3 regions of the Anoxybacillus sp. PDR2 genome follow, and region 2 is predicted to be linked to each of the others. Evidence: riboswitches for the same ligand, from Rfam matches in the RefSeq annotation. Region 2 holds a riboswitch; each other region holds the start of a gene.
What was found. Region 2 has a riboswitch for S-adenosylmethionine ahead of metK (methionine adenosyltransferase). Riboswitches for the same ligand answer to the same signal wherever they lie in the genome.
Positions count from the first base shown of each region.

Region 1 (5,538 bases), 1.6 Mb from region 2:
ATAAAAGAAGTCAAAGAAGAGAGGCTGTTTAAAAGCGGCTTCGGGATAGAAACGACACTGCCAAATAAGCTTAACAGCATAAAACCGAGTAAAAACCAAGGAAATTCGATTTTCTTTTCCTTCGTGTCAGCGTTCTTCTTTTTTCGCTTCATCCAATACATACATAACAAGCTGAGCGGTAGAAGCAATAAAACCCTCCCCAGCTTCGCCAGCAATGCAAAAGCTAATGCATCCTGTCCGGCCGCCGCACCGGCTAGCGCCACATGCGCCATTTCGTGCAAGCTGATTCCGCACCAAATTCCGTAATACTTATGAGAAACGGGCAGAAATGGCTGAATGAATGTATAAGCCAATGAAAAAACCGTCCCAACCAGCGCAATGATTCCTACCGATATCGCCGTATCTTCTTCCTTCGCCTCTATAATCGGAGCCACAGCGGCAATCGCAGCGGCCCCGCACACCCCTGTTCCAATTCCAAGCAACAGCGATAAAGAAGCGTTCGCTTTGACGATTTTGCCGAGTGCCATCATCATCCAAATGGAAAAAACGATGACGGCCGCATCGCGAAGAAGAAGCCCTAAACCTTGATGAATGACAACGGCCATATTCAGCTTTAAGCCAAACAAAATGATCGCCATCCTTAATAAGTGTTTGGCGGCAAATTGAATTCCAGACCGAAGCGCTTCCGGATAGCCAAAAAAGTGGCGATACATAACGGCCAGCACAATCGCACAGGCGAGCGGCCCTAAATGCTCCAAGCCGGGAATGGATGCGAACGCAAAGCCAAGCGCCGCAAACAAAAAAGAAAAGGCAACTCCTCCTATCCATCTCCAAGCCAAACGGCGATCCGAAGACGGTTGCTTGAAAACAGCCATGATGTCGTTTTTCATTGATGCTTCACCTCTTTATTATAATGGATCGTCCAGATCGCTGACCAATGGTCCTCTTCAGCATATCCCGGTTTCTTTCATAAGTGAAATAATAATTTTCAATAAATACCATAAGTAAATTTTATAACAATCGTCATCTACGCTTGTCTCCGGTCGGGACAACGATGGGTCGTCTGCCGAATAATAAAAAAATAGACCTTCCTTCATGCAACAGCACATGTTTAGAAAGGTCTATTTTCCACAGGCGGTGGTCCATATTCAATTGAAAGAGGCTACCTTCTCGCATGCTCTTAACCTAAGAAAAAGCGGACGTTGGCTTTTAGAATGATCGAGCCAAACTTTCTTTCGCGCTGACATAGGACAATCCTTGTTCAAAGTCGGCAATCAAGTCTTCTGCGGCCTCCAATCCGACACTTAAGCGCAGCAAGCCATCTGTAATTCCTCTTTGTTCTCTTTCCTCTTTTGGCATCGCCGCATGCGACATTTTAGCCGGATACGATAAGATCGATTCGACCGCTCCTAAGCTGACGGCAAACACCGGAATTTGGACATGCTTGACAAACGTACGGACGGCCGCTTCATCTGCTAAGCGAAACGAAAGCACCGCGCCAAATCCCTCTGCTTGGTACCGTTGTACCGAATGTCCCGGATGATAAGAAAGTCCTGGATAGTACACTTCCTCTACCTTTGGGTGCTTCGCTAAAAACGAAGCGATTTTCAGCGCCGCTTGGCTTGATTGCTGTAAACGGACGTGAAGGGTTTTTAAGCCGCGCAGAACGAGCCAAGCATCTTGCACTCCCAATATGGCGCCAAAGGCATTTTGCAGCTTATACAGCCGCTCGGCCAGCTCGCGATCTTTGACAACCGCTAACCCGGCCACCACATCGCTATGTCCTGATAAAAATTTTGTCGCGCTATGCAACACAACATCGACGCCGAGCTCAAGCGGCCGCTGCAATGCCGGAGTCATAAACGTATTGTCTAAAAAGGTTAAACAACCGTTCGCTTTTGCCAGCTTCACAATGCCGCGAATATCCGTAATTTTTAATAGCGGGTTGGAAGGGGTTTCTACATAAATCACTTTTGTATTTGGCCGAATGTGGGAAGCGACTGCATGCAAATCCGTCATATCGACAAACGTGTACTCGATGCCAAAACGGCTTAATACTTCGGTAATCATTCGGTACGTTCCGCCGTATACATCTTCGGTCACGAGCACATGATCCCCTTTGGAAAGCAGCAAAAACGCGGTCGAAATCGCCGCCATTCCCGAAGAGAAGGCAAAGCCGCGGATTCCTCCTTCCAGCTCCGCTATCGTCTCTTCAAGCGCCTCGCGCGTCGGATTTCCAGATCGGCTATAATCATACTTTCCAAACACATCAAAATCCGCTTGATGGAACGTCGAAGCGTGCTGAATGGGCACGCTGACCGCTCCTGTCTGCTCATCCACTTTCCATTTGTTATGCAATAAGTTGGTTTGAAATGAAAATGATTTTTCCATTGCGCTACACCTCTTTCATATTTTCCAAGGCCTGCGACAAATCAGCGATTAAATCCTCCACATGCTCAATGCCTACAGAAAAGCGCAATAAGCGGTTGCATACCCCATTGGCAATCCGAATCTCTTCAGGGATATCGGCATGTGTCTGCGTCGCCGGGTATGTAATAAAGCTTTCAACTCCTCCTAAGCTTTCAGCGAATGTAATGACGTTTAAGCTTTGCAAAAAGCGGTTGACCCACCGCTCTTCACGCAGGCGGAAGGACAGCATGCCTCCTCTTCCTGGATACAGCACATCCGTGACCGCTTCGTGTGATGCCAAAAATTCGCTGATTCTCCGCGCATTTTCTTCATGCTGCCTCATTCGCAGCGCCAGTGTTTTCATGCCGCGAATCAACAGCCATGAATCAAATGGCGACAGGACCGCGCCGATTGCGTTGTGATACTCGGCCAGCCGCTGACAAAGAGGCTCACCCTTTACGACGACGAGACCAGCGAGCACATCATTATGGCCTCCTAAATATTTTGTTGCGCTATGGATGACGAGATCCGCTCCGTGGCGAATCGGCTGCTGGATCACAGGCGTATAAAACGTATTATCCACAATCAAAAGCAGCCCGTGGCGTTTGGCCAGTTTCGCCACCTCGTCGATGTCTGTCTCCTGCATAAGCGGGTTTGTCGGCGTTTCTAAAAAAATCGCCTTTGTGTTTTTCGAAATCGATTTCTCCACTAATTGTATGTCGCGAAAGTCAACATAATGAAACGCTAAGCCGTACTTTCTCCAGCCTCTTTCAAATAGCCGATACGTTCCTCCATATAAATCGGCAGACACTAAAAATTCATCACCGCTTTCAAACAGGGAAAGCACCGTCTGAATCGCCGCCATTCCCGAACTGAATGCATACCCTTGATCTCCTCCCTCCAGTTTAGCAATGGCTTCTTCTACGATTTTGCGCGTCGGGTTTCCGGTACGGATGTAATCAAATCCTGTTGATTGGCCAATTCCCTCATGGCGATAAGCGGTGGAAAAATAGACAGGCGGATTGACGGTTCCTGTCAGCTTCTCGCTTCTGTTGCCAATCTGCGCCAGTAAGGTTTCTACTTTTTCCATCCTTTTTTCTCCTTCCTTTCCTCCAATAAAAAAAGCCTTCTTTAAGAAGAAGACTTTTACAGATCAACAAAAGCGCTTCTTCTTATCTTTCGAATTGAAACCAATTCGCTGGATTTAGCACCTGACCGATATCGGCTGGTTGCTGAAGCTTCACTGGGCCAGTTCCCTCCGCTTCTCTTGATAAGAATGAACGACGATATGGAATTTTCTGATTTTCTATCAATTTACATGATTTTCTGATAATTTGCAAGCTTTTTTTTACTGCGCGGTATATCCTCCATCGATCACAACGGCCTGCCCGGTAATTCCCTTTGCTTTTTCGCTTGCTAAAAAGAGCGCATAATCGGCCACTTCTTTCGTTGACAGCAGGCGCTGCTGCGGCACAAGCGGATAAATGACTTCCTCTAATACATGCTCAAGCGGCACGTGGCGTGCTGCGGCCAAATCGGCCAGCTGGTTGCGTACAAGCGGCGTATCGACATATCCCGGGCATAAAGCGTTCACTGTAATACCGTGAGCGGCTCCTTCTAGAGCAGCTACTTTGGTTAGGCCAATGACCCCATGCTTCGCGCTATTATACGCCGCTTTGCAGGCAAAGCCGACCAAACCGTTAATCGAGGCCATATTGATAATCCGGCCATAACGCTGCTGCTTCATGATGGGGAATATATGCTTTATCGCCAAAAACGGCGCGATAAGCATGACGCGAATCAGTTTTTCAAACGATTCGGAAGGAAATTCTTCAATCGGCGCCACATGCTGCAGCCCAGCGTTATTCACTAAAATGTCAATCCGGCCATAACGAGCAACGGTTTGAGCCAACATTTGTTTGATTTCCTCTTCTTTTGTTACATCACACTTCAGTCCCCATGCATCCCAGCCTTGTGCACATAACGATTCGGCTGCTTTTTGGACAGCCCTTTCATTGATATCACTAAGAACGACTTTCGCGCCATGCTCAGCAAAGCATTTGGCGATTTCAAAGCCGATTCCTTGCGCCGCTCCTGTTATGAACAATACTTGATCGTCTACCATTTTTCATTCCTCCTCGTTCATATCCCTAGTCCTAATGAGAAAAGAATAATCGCCAGAATCGTCCCAAGAGCAGGTACAATAACCGTTAAAGCCCCAACCGCGCCATATGCCTCGCGGTGCGTTTCACCGCAAATCGCTCGAATCGTCGTCACGACATAGCCATTATGCGGCAAAGAATCCAAAGCTCCTGACGAAATCGCGACCACCCGATGCAGCGCTTCAGGATGGACTCCCATATCCAAATAATGCGGAGCGAGCAACGGAAGAGCAATAGCCTGGCCTCCTGATGACGAGCCGGTTAGGCCAGCGATGACACTGACAGCGATAGCGCTGCCAATTAATGGACTTCCTGGAATACTGGTAATCGCGTGCACGGCATCCGTAAACGCTGGAACGGCTTTCGCCACACCGCCAAACCCGACGACGGCCGCCGTATTTCCAAGCGCGATCAATGCGCCTAAAGTTCCCTCAGAAACAGCCCCGCTAAAGTTTTGAAAATAGCGGCGATTGAGAGCATATACCGCAATGACTCCGCCAAGAAGCGCCACAATTAATGCCGATTGCTGCAACGAATGATGGAAAACAAAAGCAATCACCAACACGACAAGAAGCGGAATAAACCCCAAAATAGGAGGCGGCAATTCCCTTGTACCGTCCAGTGGATCTCCCTCTCTTGCTACAAATTTCTCTCCTTTTGCAACCGCTTTCATCACCATGCGCTTTAACCACCAATACCCGAAAATCGCCATGAAAATGGAGACAATGATGCTAACTTCCCAACCTGCATACGGCGATGTTTTTAAATACTCAATGGGAATCCAGTTTTGAATTTCCGGCGAGCCAGCTGATGTCATCGAAAACGTCACGGACCCAAACGCTAATGCCCCCGGAATAAAACGCCGCGGCAAATTCGCTTGTTTAAATAAGCTGACAGCCATCGGATAAACGGAGAACGCTACGACAAATAGGCTGACACCGCCGTATGTCAGTACGGCGCAGGCAAT
Region 1 is NZ_CP047158.1:923,382-928,919, reverse strand. Features, by position in the region: gene GRQ40_RS04525 (YeiH family protein) at 1-875, opposite strand, end outside; gene metC (cystathionine beta-lyase) at 1,210-2,391, opposite strand; gene GRQ40_RS04515 (methionine biosynthesis PLP-dependent protein) at 2,396-3,499, opposite strand; SAM riboswitch class I at 3,579-3,686, opposite strand; gene GRQ40_RS04510 (3-hydroxybutyrate dehydrogenase) at 3,758-4,534, opposite strand; gene GRQ40_RS04505 (GntP family permease) at 4,552-5,538, opposite strand, start outside.
Region 1: linked by a shared signal. The riboswitch ahead of GRQ40_RS04515 (methionine biosynthesis PLP-dependent protein) and the one ahead of metK (methionine adenosyltransferase) in region 2 are both predicted to bind S-adenosylmethionine.

Region 2 (5,538 bases):
CGTTGCAAATCAAACAGAAAAGAGAAAGAGAGCTACATATTCATGTAACTCTCTTTTGATGCCTTATCACTTCGCCAATGCAAGAGCCTGCTCTTTTAACGCTTCCGCTTTGTCTGTGCGCTCCCATGGAAGATCCACATCCGCGCGGCCAAAGTGACCATAGGCCGCCGTTTGTTTGTAAATCGGACGGCGCAAATCAAGCATTTTAATAATGCCAGCAGGACGAAGATCAAAGTTATTGCGCACCACTTCAATTAAAATGTCTTCAGATACCTTTCCTGTGCCAAATGTATCAATGGCGATGGACACTGGTTTTGCCACGCCGATTGCATAGGCTAGCTGCACTTCGCATTTTTCAGCAAGGCCAGCAGCGACAATATTTTTAGCGACATAACGCGCAGCATAGGCTGCCGAACGGTCAACCTTTGTCGGATCTTTTCCTGAAAACGCGCCACCGCCGTGGCGAGCATAGCCTCCATATGTGTCAACAATGATTTTACGGCCTGTTAATCCAGCGTCTCCCTGTGGACCGCCGATCACAAAACGACCTGTTGGATTGATAAAGTATTTTGTATTTTCGTCGATTAATTCCGCTGGAACAACTGGTTGAATCACATGTTCTTTAATATTGCGCACGATTTGCTCCTGCGTAATTTCTGGATGATGCTGTGTCGAAACAACAATCGTGTCGATGCGTACCGGCTTGCCATTTTCATCGTATTCCACTGTTACTTGCGTTTTGCCATCTGGACGCAAATACGGCAAAATATCTTCTTTGCGCACTTCTGAGAGACGGCGAGCTAATTTGTGCGCCAGCGAAATCGGCAGAGGCATAAGCTCTTTTGTTTCATTGCAAGCAAATCCAAACATCAATCCTTGGTCGCCCGCGCCAATCGCTTCGATTTCTTCGTCAGTCATCTGACCTTCACGCGCCTCTAATGCTTGGTCAACACCCATGGCAATATCAGGTGATTGCTCGTCGATCGATGTCAATACTGCGCATGTATCAGCATCAAAGCCAAATTTCGCACGAGTATAACCAATTTCGCGAACCGTATCGCGAACGATTTTCGGAATATCCACATATGTGGATGTCGTAATTTCTCCGCTCACTAATACAAGACCCGTTGTTACGCTTGTTTCGCATGCTACGCGGGCATTTGGATCTTTTGCTAAAATCGCATCTAAAATCGCGTCGGAAATTTGGTCGCAAATTTTATCAGGATGGCCTTCTGTAACAGATTCAGAAGTGAATAAACGGCGTTTGGCTGACATTCGTTGTTTTCCTCCTCTTATGTTCATGTTTGAGAGACGCCGCCTTTTGCGCCTCTGATCACTGAAAAATTGATACGGCACTCATTCCCCCGCTTATATAAACGAAAAAACCTTTCCTTCGATATCGAGGAAAGGTGATTTGCTTTCATATCGCGCCTTTCACTCTTATCGTTCAAGGGCTATGCCTTGCCACAGGTTAGCACCATTTCACATGTATAATTGTTGTGACGGTTGCTGGGTTTCATTGGGCCTGTCCCTCCACCAACTCGGGATAAGAGTAACCGTTCAATATGTTATCATAGCTTAATCAACAAAAAAAAGTCAACATGATTCGGCAAAATTTTTTCATGTTGCACAGGGTAATTTTCTCCATATGTATTTGCAACAAAATAGACAAAAAATAAACGTGAAAAATTACGTTAAATAGTATGGACTAATTATTTAAATGTGTTATACTAATTTCAGGTTTATAACTTTACAAAAAGGTAGGTTTTGTAGATGAGCATTGTTGATGTTACCAATAAGTTGAATATACTGCTCCAACGGCAAAACATACAGCAAAATTTGTCTGTTTCTCAACTAGTAGAAAAAGTTCTTGAGCGCAAAGAAGGAATGCTGACAGCGACTGGCGCGGTTGCCACTACAACTGGAAAATATACGGGACGTTCACCAAAAGATAAATATATTGTAGCAGAAGCCTCCACAAAAGAAAAAATCGATTGGGGCACAGTTAATCAACCGATTTCCGAAGAAGTCTTTGATCAATTATATCATAAAGTCATCGACTATTTAATGCAAAAAGATGAGATATTCGTATTCAAAGGCTTCGCTGGAGCTGATCCGGCCTATCGCCTGCCTATTCAGGTTATCAATGAATTTGCTTGGCACAATTTATTCGCACATCAGCTTTTTATCCGTCCGACACAGGAAGAGCTGGAAACACACGATGCACAGTTCACAGTCATTTCCGCACCAAACTTCAAAGCGGATCCAGCTGTCGATGGAACAAAATCAGAAACGTTTATTATCATTTCGTTTGAACGCCGCATCGTGCTCATTGGCGGTACTGAATATGCGGGAGAAATTAAAAAATCCATTTTCTCTGTGATGAATTTCCTTCTTCCAGAGCAAAACATTTTACCAATGCACTGCTCGGCAAACGTCGGTCCAGAAGGAGATGTCGCACTATTTTTCGGATTATCAGGAACCGGAAAAACGACGCTTTCTGCCGATCCGAAGCGCCGTTTAATTGGAGACGATGAACATGGCTGGTCCAATAGCGGAGTGTTTAACATTGAGGGCGGCTGCTATGCAAAATGCATCAATCTTTCACGTGAAAAAGAGCCGCAAATCTTTGATGCGATCCGCTTTGGCGCTGTACTGGAAAACGTCGTTCTAGATGAAAACACACGCATTCCTGACTACGACAACGCAACGTTGACCGAAAATACGCGCGCAGCGTATCCGATTCAATCGATCGACAATATTGTTGATCCAAGCGTCGCTGGCCATCCAGCAACTATCGTGTTCTTGACAGCTGACGCATTCGGCGTTTTACCGCCAATCAGCAAGCTTACAAAAGAACAAGCGATGTATCATTTCTTGAGCGGCTATACAAGCAAATTGGCTGGCACAGAACGCGGCATTACGTCACCGCAAGCAACGTTCTCGACTTGCTTTGGAGCTCCGTTCCTACCGCTTCCAGCAACACGTTATGCAGAAATGCTCGGCAAAAAAATCGACGAGCATCAAGTACAAGTGTTTTTAGTGAATACAGGCTGGACCGGTGGGGAATACGGAGTCGGCAGCCGCATGAAACTGCAATATACGCGAGCAATGGTGCAAGCAGCCCTTGAAGGCGAGTTGAACAACGTCGAAACGGTACAAGATCCAATTTTTGGGTTGCAAATTCCGGCGCATGTTCCTGGAGTGCCTGATGAAGTATTGCTTCCAAAAAATACGTGGGCTGATCAAGAAGCATACGAGCAAAAAGCAAAAGATCTTGCCGCAAAATTCCGTGAAAACTTCAAAAAATTTACGAATGTCGATCCAAGCATTGAAAAGCTTGGCGGACCAATTGCTTAATATTTAGGGGGCATCTTCCGTCGTGTAGATCCCCCCTTTTTTTGTACATGTAGCAACCCTAAAACTTGCATAACCTCTCCCACCTCCATTTCGTTAAGAGGGAGAAGACTTCTCGGTCCATGTGTTAAAATTCCTCTTCACCCATTTTGGTCCTGATTATATGGAAAGCCGCTTACCAATAACTTGGACCAAGCGGCTTTTCCATATCTTTTAAAATAGGGAGCGTCCCCACGACACCCATTCCCCGCTATCGGGATCAATCGATGCGAGACGGAGCCAGCCGTTTTTCACTTTTTGAGAAAAAGGCAAGTGCTCGGTGAGCAAACGCTCAATATAGTAACGCGGCGCTTCAATGACAACAAGCAATCGAAGCGGCGAATGAAATAACTCCTGATCCGAAGCGGCTACGGACTGCCAAGGCAGCCCAGTAAGCAAATCGCTGGCGTTGCCTTGCATCACTCCAATCCCGGAAGTGACCGTCTGCGTCGTTTTGCTGCCGCTTCCGTAATAGTGAGGGGCAACGGTCGATGCGTAATATTGCAAATTAATCCATTGTCCTACTGTAGCCGGTCCGCTGATAATGCCCGAGAGAAGCTCACCAGTAGGATCTTGTCGCCAATCGTAGCTGTGTAAAAATACTCTTCCATCGAGATGGCAATGCTTTGTTCGGCTACGGCTGCCAATTACAAACGCGGCATTTCCCGCAAGCCCCCATTCCGGGCGAATTTCACTCCAGTCAACAGCCCGACGCTGTACCTCCGCTACCGCATCATTTGGTCTTTTTCCAATGGACGGCAATTTTGCACAACGCTCCTCATTCGCATTCCGGCTTACTTTAGGAAGCACGCTTTCTACTAAGTGGAACGCCTGCTGTGCTGATTCTGATAACACCGGAATTTCAATCCAGCGCAGTTCATCGATCGTTGTCACATGCTCTGCAGCCACAAATACGGTTTCATCTGGAATGACGATGCCGCGTTGCGCAAGTCCCTCGCGTACTTCTGGCAAATTGCCAAGAGCGGCAAACACTCGGGCATTAAATGCTCCCGCTGCTCCGCCACATGCGCCGCAATCGAGCGAAGAAGCATACGGATTATTCACTGTTGCGCTTTCATGGCCGCATACGATCACCAATGGCGCAAACGATGAAGTCAGTCCTATACTGTGAAGCAGCTGCTGAACGTATTGAATTTTTTCCTCCGTTGAAAATCCGATGGGCAGATCTGATGCTTCTGATTTCTCTTGCCGCTCGAGCACCAGCGCTGTTGACGGCTTTTTCTCCATCGTCTCTTCTATCTTTCGGAACAAATGACCTGCCTTCTTAGGAGCGGCGCTGCGCATAAGAGTATGCAATCCAAGCCAAGATCCGCTCATTTCGGGCAATAATAAACTCGCTAGCAAATTTTGCTTTACTTTCTTAAATATTTGTCCGGCAAACCGGAACATATTGCGACGGCGTCGATAATCCGTCACGCTTTCCGGTACAGCAGCCACTTCGCAAATCTCCTGCTGCGGTTGGACGATGGCCGGACATGATGGATGAGTATGATGGCTATCCAGTTCACGCGTCTTGATCGGAATGCCAAAAAATCCAGCACATCCATACGTTTCAAATGGTCCGGCTTCTTCAAGATGACGGCGAAACACTTCTGAACGAACGTCAATGCAAAAAAGAAACTGGGCAGCAGGTTTCTGCTCATCTGCAGAACAAGAAGATCGAATCGTTGTCTTTAACTGTTCTTCATACGTTTCTTCCCATGCCTCAAGCCAAAGGCGGTATCGCTCCAAGCGCCAAAAGCGGTCGGCAAACGCTAGGCGGGCGCATTGTTCCTCTGCTTTCAGTTGCTGCCATTTAGCTGCTGTCATACCTCCCCAATGTAGCCACGCAACCAATAGCTGACGCCAATCATCAGCAACATCATCGGCCATGCTAGGATCCAATGGCAAATCCGGAGCCATCAATGCCCATTCTAGCGAAAGACGAATGGCCAAATAATCGACGAGTAAGGCGGTATCTTGACCCGTTTGTTTAGAACGCCAGAGCAACATGCCAGCCCATCCCGGCAAAGCCAGAAGGTGGGCTTCAAGATAGTTGACCGCTGTCTCTTCATCTACGTTCAATTCAGACAAGACGCGCTGCAACGCCAGCTCTGGAGCATCCGGCCAGTCAAAAAGCCG
Region 2 is NZ_CP047158.1:3,123,693-3,129,230, forward strand. Features, by position in the region: gene metK (methionine adenosyltransferase) at 67-1,275, opposite strand; SAM riboswitch class I at 1,438-1,553, opposite strand; gene pckA (phosphoenolpyruvate carboxykinase (ATP)) at 1,774-3,360, shown strand; gene GRQ40_RS15020 (DUF2309 domain-containing protein) at 3,571-5,538, opposite strand, start outside.

Region 3 (5,538 bases), 1.8 Mb from region 2:
AGGATAATTTAAAAACATCAGCTTGGCTTTCTCAACCACCTTTTCATCCAATTGACGATAATCAGGCAAAAAGCCGTTTTCGCTATAAAGCGGCATCATTTCCATTTTTGCACGCGCTAATGCCACTCCCGACCAATAATCAGGGTATCCGGGATCCGGCACAAGCACAACATCGCCCGGATTTAATAAGCACTGCGGAATTTCCACAAGCCCTGCCTTTCCACCGAATAAGACAGCTACCTCTCTCTCAGGATCAACCGTAACGCCATATTCGCGCTGATAGAAAGCAGCCACCGCCTCTTTTAAAAACGAATAGCCACGAAACGGAGAATACTTATGGTATTTTGGATTAGCCGCCGCTTTTTGCAGCGCTTCTACGATATGCGGAGGCGTCTGTTGATCAGGATTTCCTTGACCAAGATTAATCACATCATGTCCTTGAGCCACCACTTTTCCCACTTTGTCGACAAGCGAAGCAAAAAACTGCTTCGGAAGACTTTGCAACAACTCGGATTGGACAAATGATTTCAATTGCTTCACCTACTCAAAAAATTCTTGAAATTCTAGTCAAACATCATATATCGTAAAAATTAAATTGTAAAGACATTTTTTTGGGGTGAACAATTATGACATTAAAAATTGCTTGTCTTCAGCTCGATATTGCTTTCGGAAATCCTGCGGAAAATAAACGCCACGTTCAACAAGAGATCGAAAAAGTTTGTCAAAGCTCTGTTGACGTCATCGTCCTTCCTGAACTATGGACAACCGGATACGATCTCGCACGCCTTGACGACATTGCTGATGAGAATGGCGCTGATACCAAATCGTTTATTAGCAAGCTCGCACGCCTGCACAACGTCTGTATTGTTGCTGGCTCCATTGCCAAAAAAACCGCTGCCGGCATCACCAATACCATGTACATCGTCAATCGAGACGGCGACATTGTAGGAGAATATAGCAAGCTCCATCTCTTTCAGCTCATGGATGAGCATTTGTATTTACAATCCGGTGAATCGAGCGGCTTATTTACCTTGGAGCAAACGTTGTGCGCGGGAGTCATTTGCTATGACATTCGCTTTCCTGAATGGATTCGCGCCCATACAACCCAAGGCGCAGAGTTATTGTTTGTGGTCGCCGAATGGCCACAGCCCCGCCTTGAACATTGGCGAACCCTTTTGCAAGCGCGCGCGATTGAAAATCAATGCTATGTAATCGCCTGCAATCGTGCTGGAAAAGATCCGAACAATCAATTTGCCGGCCATTCACTTGTCATTGATCCATGGGGAGTCATCCTCGCCGAAGCCGATGAACATCCATGCTCTCTTATGGCCGAAATCCAGCTGTCAAAAGTGAAAGAAGTTCGAAAGCAAATTCCTATTTTCCAAGACCGCCGACCTGAGCACTATATTTCGGCCGAAAAAAATTTTCAAAAAAACAGTTGACAAAACTGGCAAATCGAATGTATGATTCGAATCAAGCGAATTGAAAAAAGTTTTGCATTGTTAAAAACATTCGAATAAAACCGAACAAACTCTTATCAAGAGCAGGTGGAGGGACGAGCCCGATGAAGCCCGGCAACCGACTTAACCAACGTTAAGCACGGTGCTAATTCTTGCAGCAACACGCTGAGAGATAAGAGGGGAGAAGCCGACTTCAAACCTCTTTCGAAAAGCGAAGGAGGTTTTTTCATTGTTTCATTGATTGAGTGAATGATAAGGAGGGTACAAATGATGACACATTCTAAACAATCCGTCTACGAGCCTTTAACGGAATCGGGAGCGGTTGCACTTGCTGCTCGATTAGGCTTATTTCCGGAAGGAACACCATTCATTTGTCAAGAAATTGGCGATGGTAACTTAAATCTTGTGTTCCATGTATTCGATCCCCAAACAAAGAAAGGAGTCATTATTAAACAAGCGCTACCATATGCAAAAGTGGTCGGTGAAAGCTGGCCGCTTACGCTTAAGCGGGCTGTCATTGAAAGCAATGCGTTGCGCACGTTTGCCGACTACGTTCCGCAATACGTGCCAAAGGTATACTACTCAGATGAGTCATTAGCGATTACCGTGATGGAGGATTTATCGCATCTGCAAATTGCTCGAAAAGGATTCATTGCTGGAAAAACATATCCGCTTCTTTCCCAGCACATTGGAGAGTTTATCGCTAAAACGTTATTTTACACATCGGACTTTGGCATGAACCAGCAGCAGAAAAAACAGCTGCAGCAAAATTTCATCAATCCAGAGTTATGTAAAATTACCGAAGATCTCGTCTTTACTGATCCGTTTTTCGACCATGAAACGAATAATTTTGAAGAGGAGTTGCGCCGTGACGTAGAGGCTCTTTGGAATGACGATGCGCTTCATCTTGAAGTAGCAAAACTCAAGCGGAAATTTTTAACGGAAGCCGATGCGCTCATTCATGGGGATTTACATACTGGAAGCATTTTTGCAAGCGACACAGAAACAAAAGTCATTGATCCTGAGTTTGCGTTTTACGGCCCATTCGGGTTTGATATCGGCCAATTTTTTGCCAATTTACTCCTAAATGCGTTGTCCCGTTCAGAACATGAGCCGCTATTGGCTCACATCGAAAAAACATGGAATGTATTTACGCACACGTTTGCTGCCCTTTGGGAACAGCATAATGTAGAACCGTATGCAAAAACTGAAGGATTGTTGCAAGACGTGCGGCAGCAAACGCTCATCGATGCGGTCGGTTTTGCTGGTTGTGAAATCATCCGGCGCACGATCGGCTTAGCCCATGTCGCCGATCTTGACGGAATCGAAGATCAACCTACGCGCATCCATGCCAAACAGCTTGCCCTTCAGCTCGGGCGACAACTGATTTTACATCGCCAGACGATCCATGAAGTGCAACAAATACGCTCTTTGTTCTTTCAAACATTTGCTGCCACTCATTAAACGAAAGGAAGAAGAATATGGATTCATTGCTCTCCATTCCGCGTTCTGTTGAATGGAATCACACACATTTGACCATTTTAAATCAGCAAAAGCTTCCAAATGAGACTGAATATTTAGAATTAAAAGATATTCAATCTGTGTGGGATGCAATTGCCACATTGAAGGTTCGCGGTGCTCCAGCGATTGGCATCACAGCTGCATACGGTCTTGCTTTAGCGGCACACAGCTATCAAACGAATTCTCTCGAAGATTTTCGCAACCTTCTGAAAAAGGATCGTGATTATTTGGCAAGTGCCAGACCGACAGCCGTCAATTTATTTTGGGCGCTCGACCGCTTGATGGCCAGCATTGCGAACGTTTCGTCTGTCGCCGATGCCAAAAAAGCATTGGTTCATGAGGCAATCCGTATTCAAAGCGATGATGAGAACACATGCCGCTCCATCGGTGAACATGCCCTTTCTCTTTTTCAAGAGGGAGATCGCATTTTAACCATCTGCAACGCTGGATCAATCGCTACGGCTCGGTATGGTACCGCGCTTGCTCCCCTTTATTTGGCAAAAGAACGCGGAATTCGTCTGCATGTCTATGCTTGCGAAACAAGACCCATTTTGCAAGGAGCGCGGCTGACGACATGGGAGCTCATGCAAGCAGGCGTTGATGTAACGCTGATCACTGATAATATGGCAGCACAAACTATAAAGACAAAAGACATCACAGCTGTCATCGTCGGTGCTGACCGCATTGCCGCAAACGGAGATACCGCCAATAAAATCGGTACATTTGGCTTGGCATTGCTCGCTAAAGCATTCAACATTCCTTTTTATGTAGCGGCTCCCCTGTCCACTATTGATTTATCGACTAAGACAGGGGCAGATATTCCGATTGAAGAGCGTCCGTCTGAAGAAATAACCGAGCTGGCAGGAACACGAATCGCTCCTCCTGGAGTAAAAGTATACAATCCTGCTTTTGATGTGACGCCTCACGAGCTGATTACAGCCATTATTACTGAAAAAGGAATCATAAGCGGCCATTATGAAAGCGTGCTGACAGCTTTGTTTAAGGAGGAAATCAAGCGATGAAAAAACGACAAACATTTTTGTTGGCAATCCTATTGTTATTCGGCATCATGCTCGGAGGCTGCACCAATGAACAAGATGCTGTAAGCTCTAAACCAGCGGCTAAACAAGAAAACACGGAACAGAAGGCGACGAACAATACAGCCAATGAATCCGCTTCCGCTGAGCAGGCCGCTATTCCAAATCAATTAAAAAAACCCATTAAAATTGCGGCCATTATGCAATTTTCGATCGGTACCTTCTCCTCTCAATATATTGCTGGCGTAAAAGATCAAGTGCAGAAATTTGGCGGAGAAGTACAAGTTTACAATGCTGATAACGACTTAACGAAAATGGCTTCATATGTAGAAACCGCGATCACGCAAAATGTCGATGCCATCCTTTTGGACCACGGACGAGCCGACGCATTAAAAGGGCCGGTTGAAAAAGCGGTGGCCAAAGGCATTCCTGTCGTCGCTTTTGACAACGACTTAAATATTCCCGGCGTAACCGTCATTGACCAAGATGACTATAGCCTTGCTTGGAAAACATTAAAAACATTAGCAGAAGATTTAAATGGCGAAGGAAAAATTGTTACCATCTGGGTCGGTGGTTTTACACCAATGGAACGGCGTTATGTCATTTATGACGCATTTAAAAAACGGTATCCAAGCATTAAAGAAATTGCTAAATTCGGCAATGCCAGCTCTAATACAGCATTAGACACACAAACGCAAATGGAAGCGATTTTGAAAAAATATCCGAACAAAGGCGATATCGATGCTGTATTCGCTACATGGGACGAATTTGCGAAAGGAGCCACACGAGCCATTCAACAGGCGGGCCGTACCGAAATCAAAGTATACGGCATTGATTTAAGCGATGAAGATTTGCAAATGATTCAGCAGCCAGACAGCCCATGGGTAGCAACAACCGCGACTGACCCTGCCGAAGTCGGCCGAGTCCAAGTACGGTTTGCTTATCAAAAAATTGCAGGTGAGAAAACGCCAAGTATTTATTCTCTCGAGCCACATCTGGTGAAAAAGACAGACTTGCCTAATCAGCAAGTAACAATGGGAGATCTGCATCAATACATTACTGGCTGGGGTCAATCCAACGTCGCCCTCTCTCCATGGATGAAAACATTAGAAGAACAGGGGAAAACAAAATGAGCGGGCTTTTCATGAACAATATTTATAAATCGTTCGATCGCGTGACCGTATTAAATGGCGTGAATTTCCATGTAAAGAAAGGGGAAGTTCACGCCCTTTTAGGAATGAATGGAGCCGGAAAAAGTACATTAATGAAAATTTTAGCTGGAGATCTTCAACCCAATGAGGGAACTATCACGATCGACGGCACAGACGTCAACTTTCCAAATCCGGCGGCCGCCAAGAAGGCCGGCATTGGCTTAGTGGTTCAAGAAGTCGACACAGCGCTATTCCCCTTTTTAACAGTCTATGAAAATATTGTGGCTGATGATTTGGTCCATGCCGCCCGCCATCCATTCCTTTCATGGAAAAAGCAAAAGCAGCGGGCAGCCCAAGTACTGCAGCAAA
Region 3 is NZ_CP047158.1:1,132,636-1,138,173, reverse strand. Features, by position in the region: gene GRQ40_RS05505 (pyridoxal phosphate-dependent aminotransferase) at 1-531, opposite strand, end outside; gene GRQ40_RS05500 (carbon-nitrogen family hydrolase) at 627-1,442, shown strand; SAM riboswitch class I at 1,532-1,639, shown strand; gene mtnK (S-methyl-5-thioribose kinase) at 1,731-2,924, shown strand; gene mtnA (S-methyl-5-thioribose-1-phosphate isomerase) at 2,942-4,003, shown strand; gene GRQ40_RS05485 (sugar ABC transporter substrate-binding protein) at 4,000-5,151, shown strand; gene GRQ40_RS05480 (sugar ABC transporter ATP-binding protein) at 5,148-5,538, shown strand, end outside.
Region 3: linked by a shared signal. The riboswitch ahead of mtnK (S-methyl-5-thioribose kinase) and the one ahead of metK (methionine adenosyltransferase) in region 2 are both predicted to bind S-adenosylmethionine.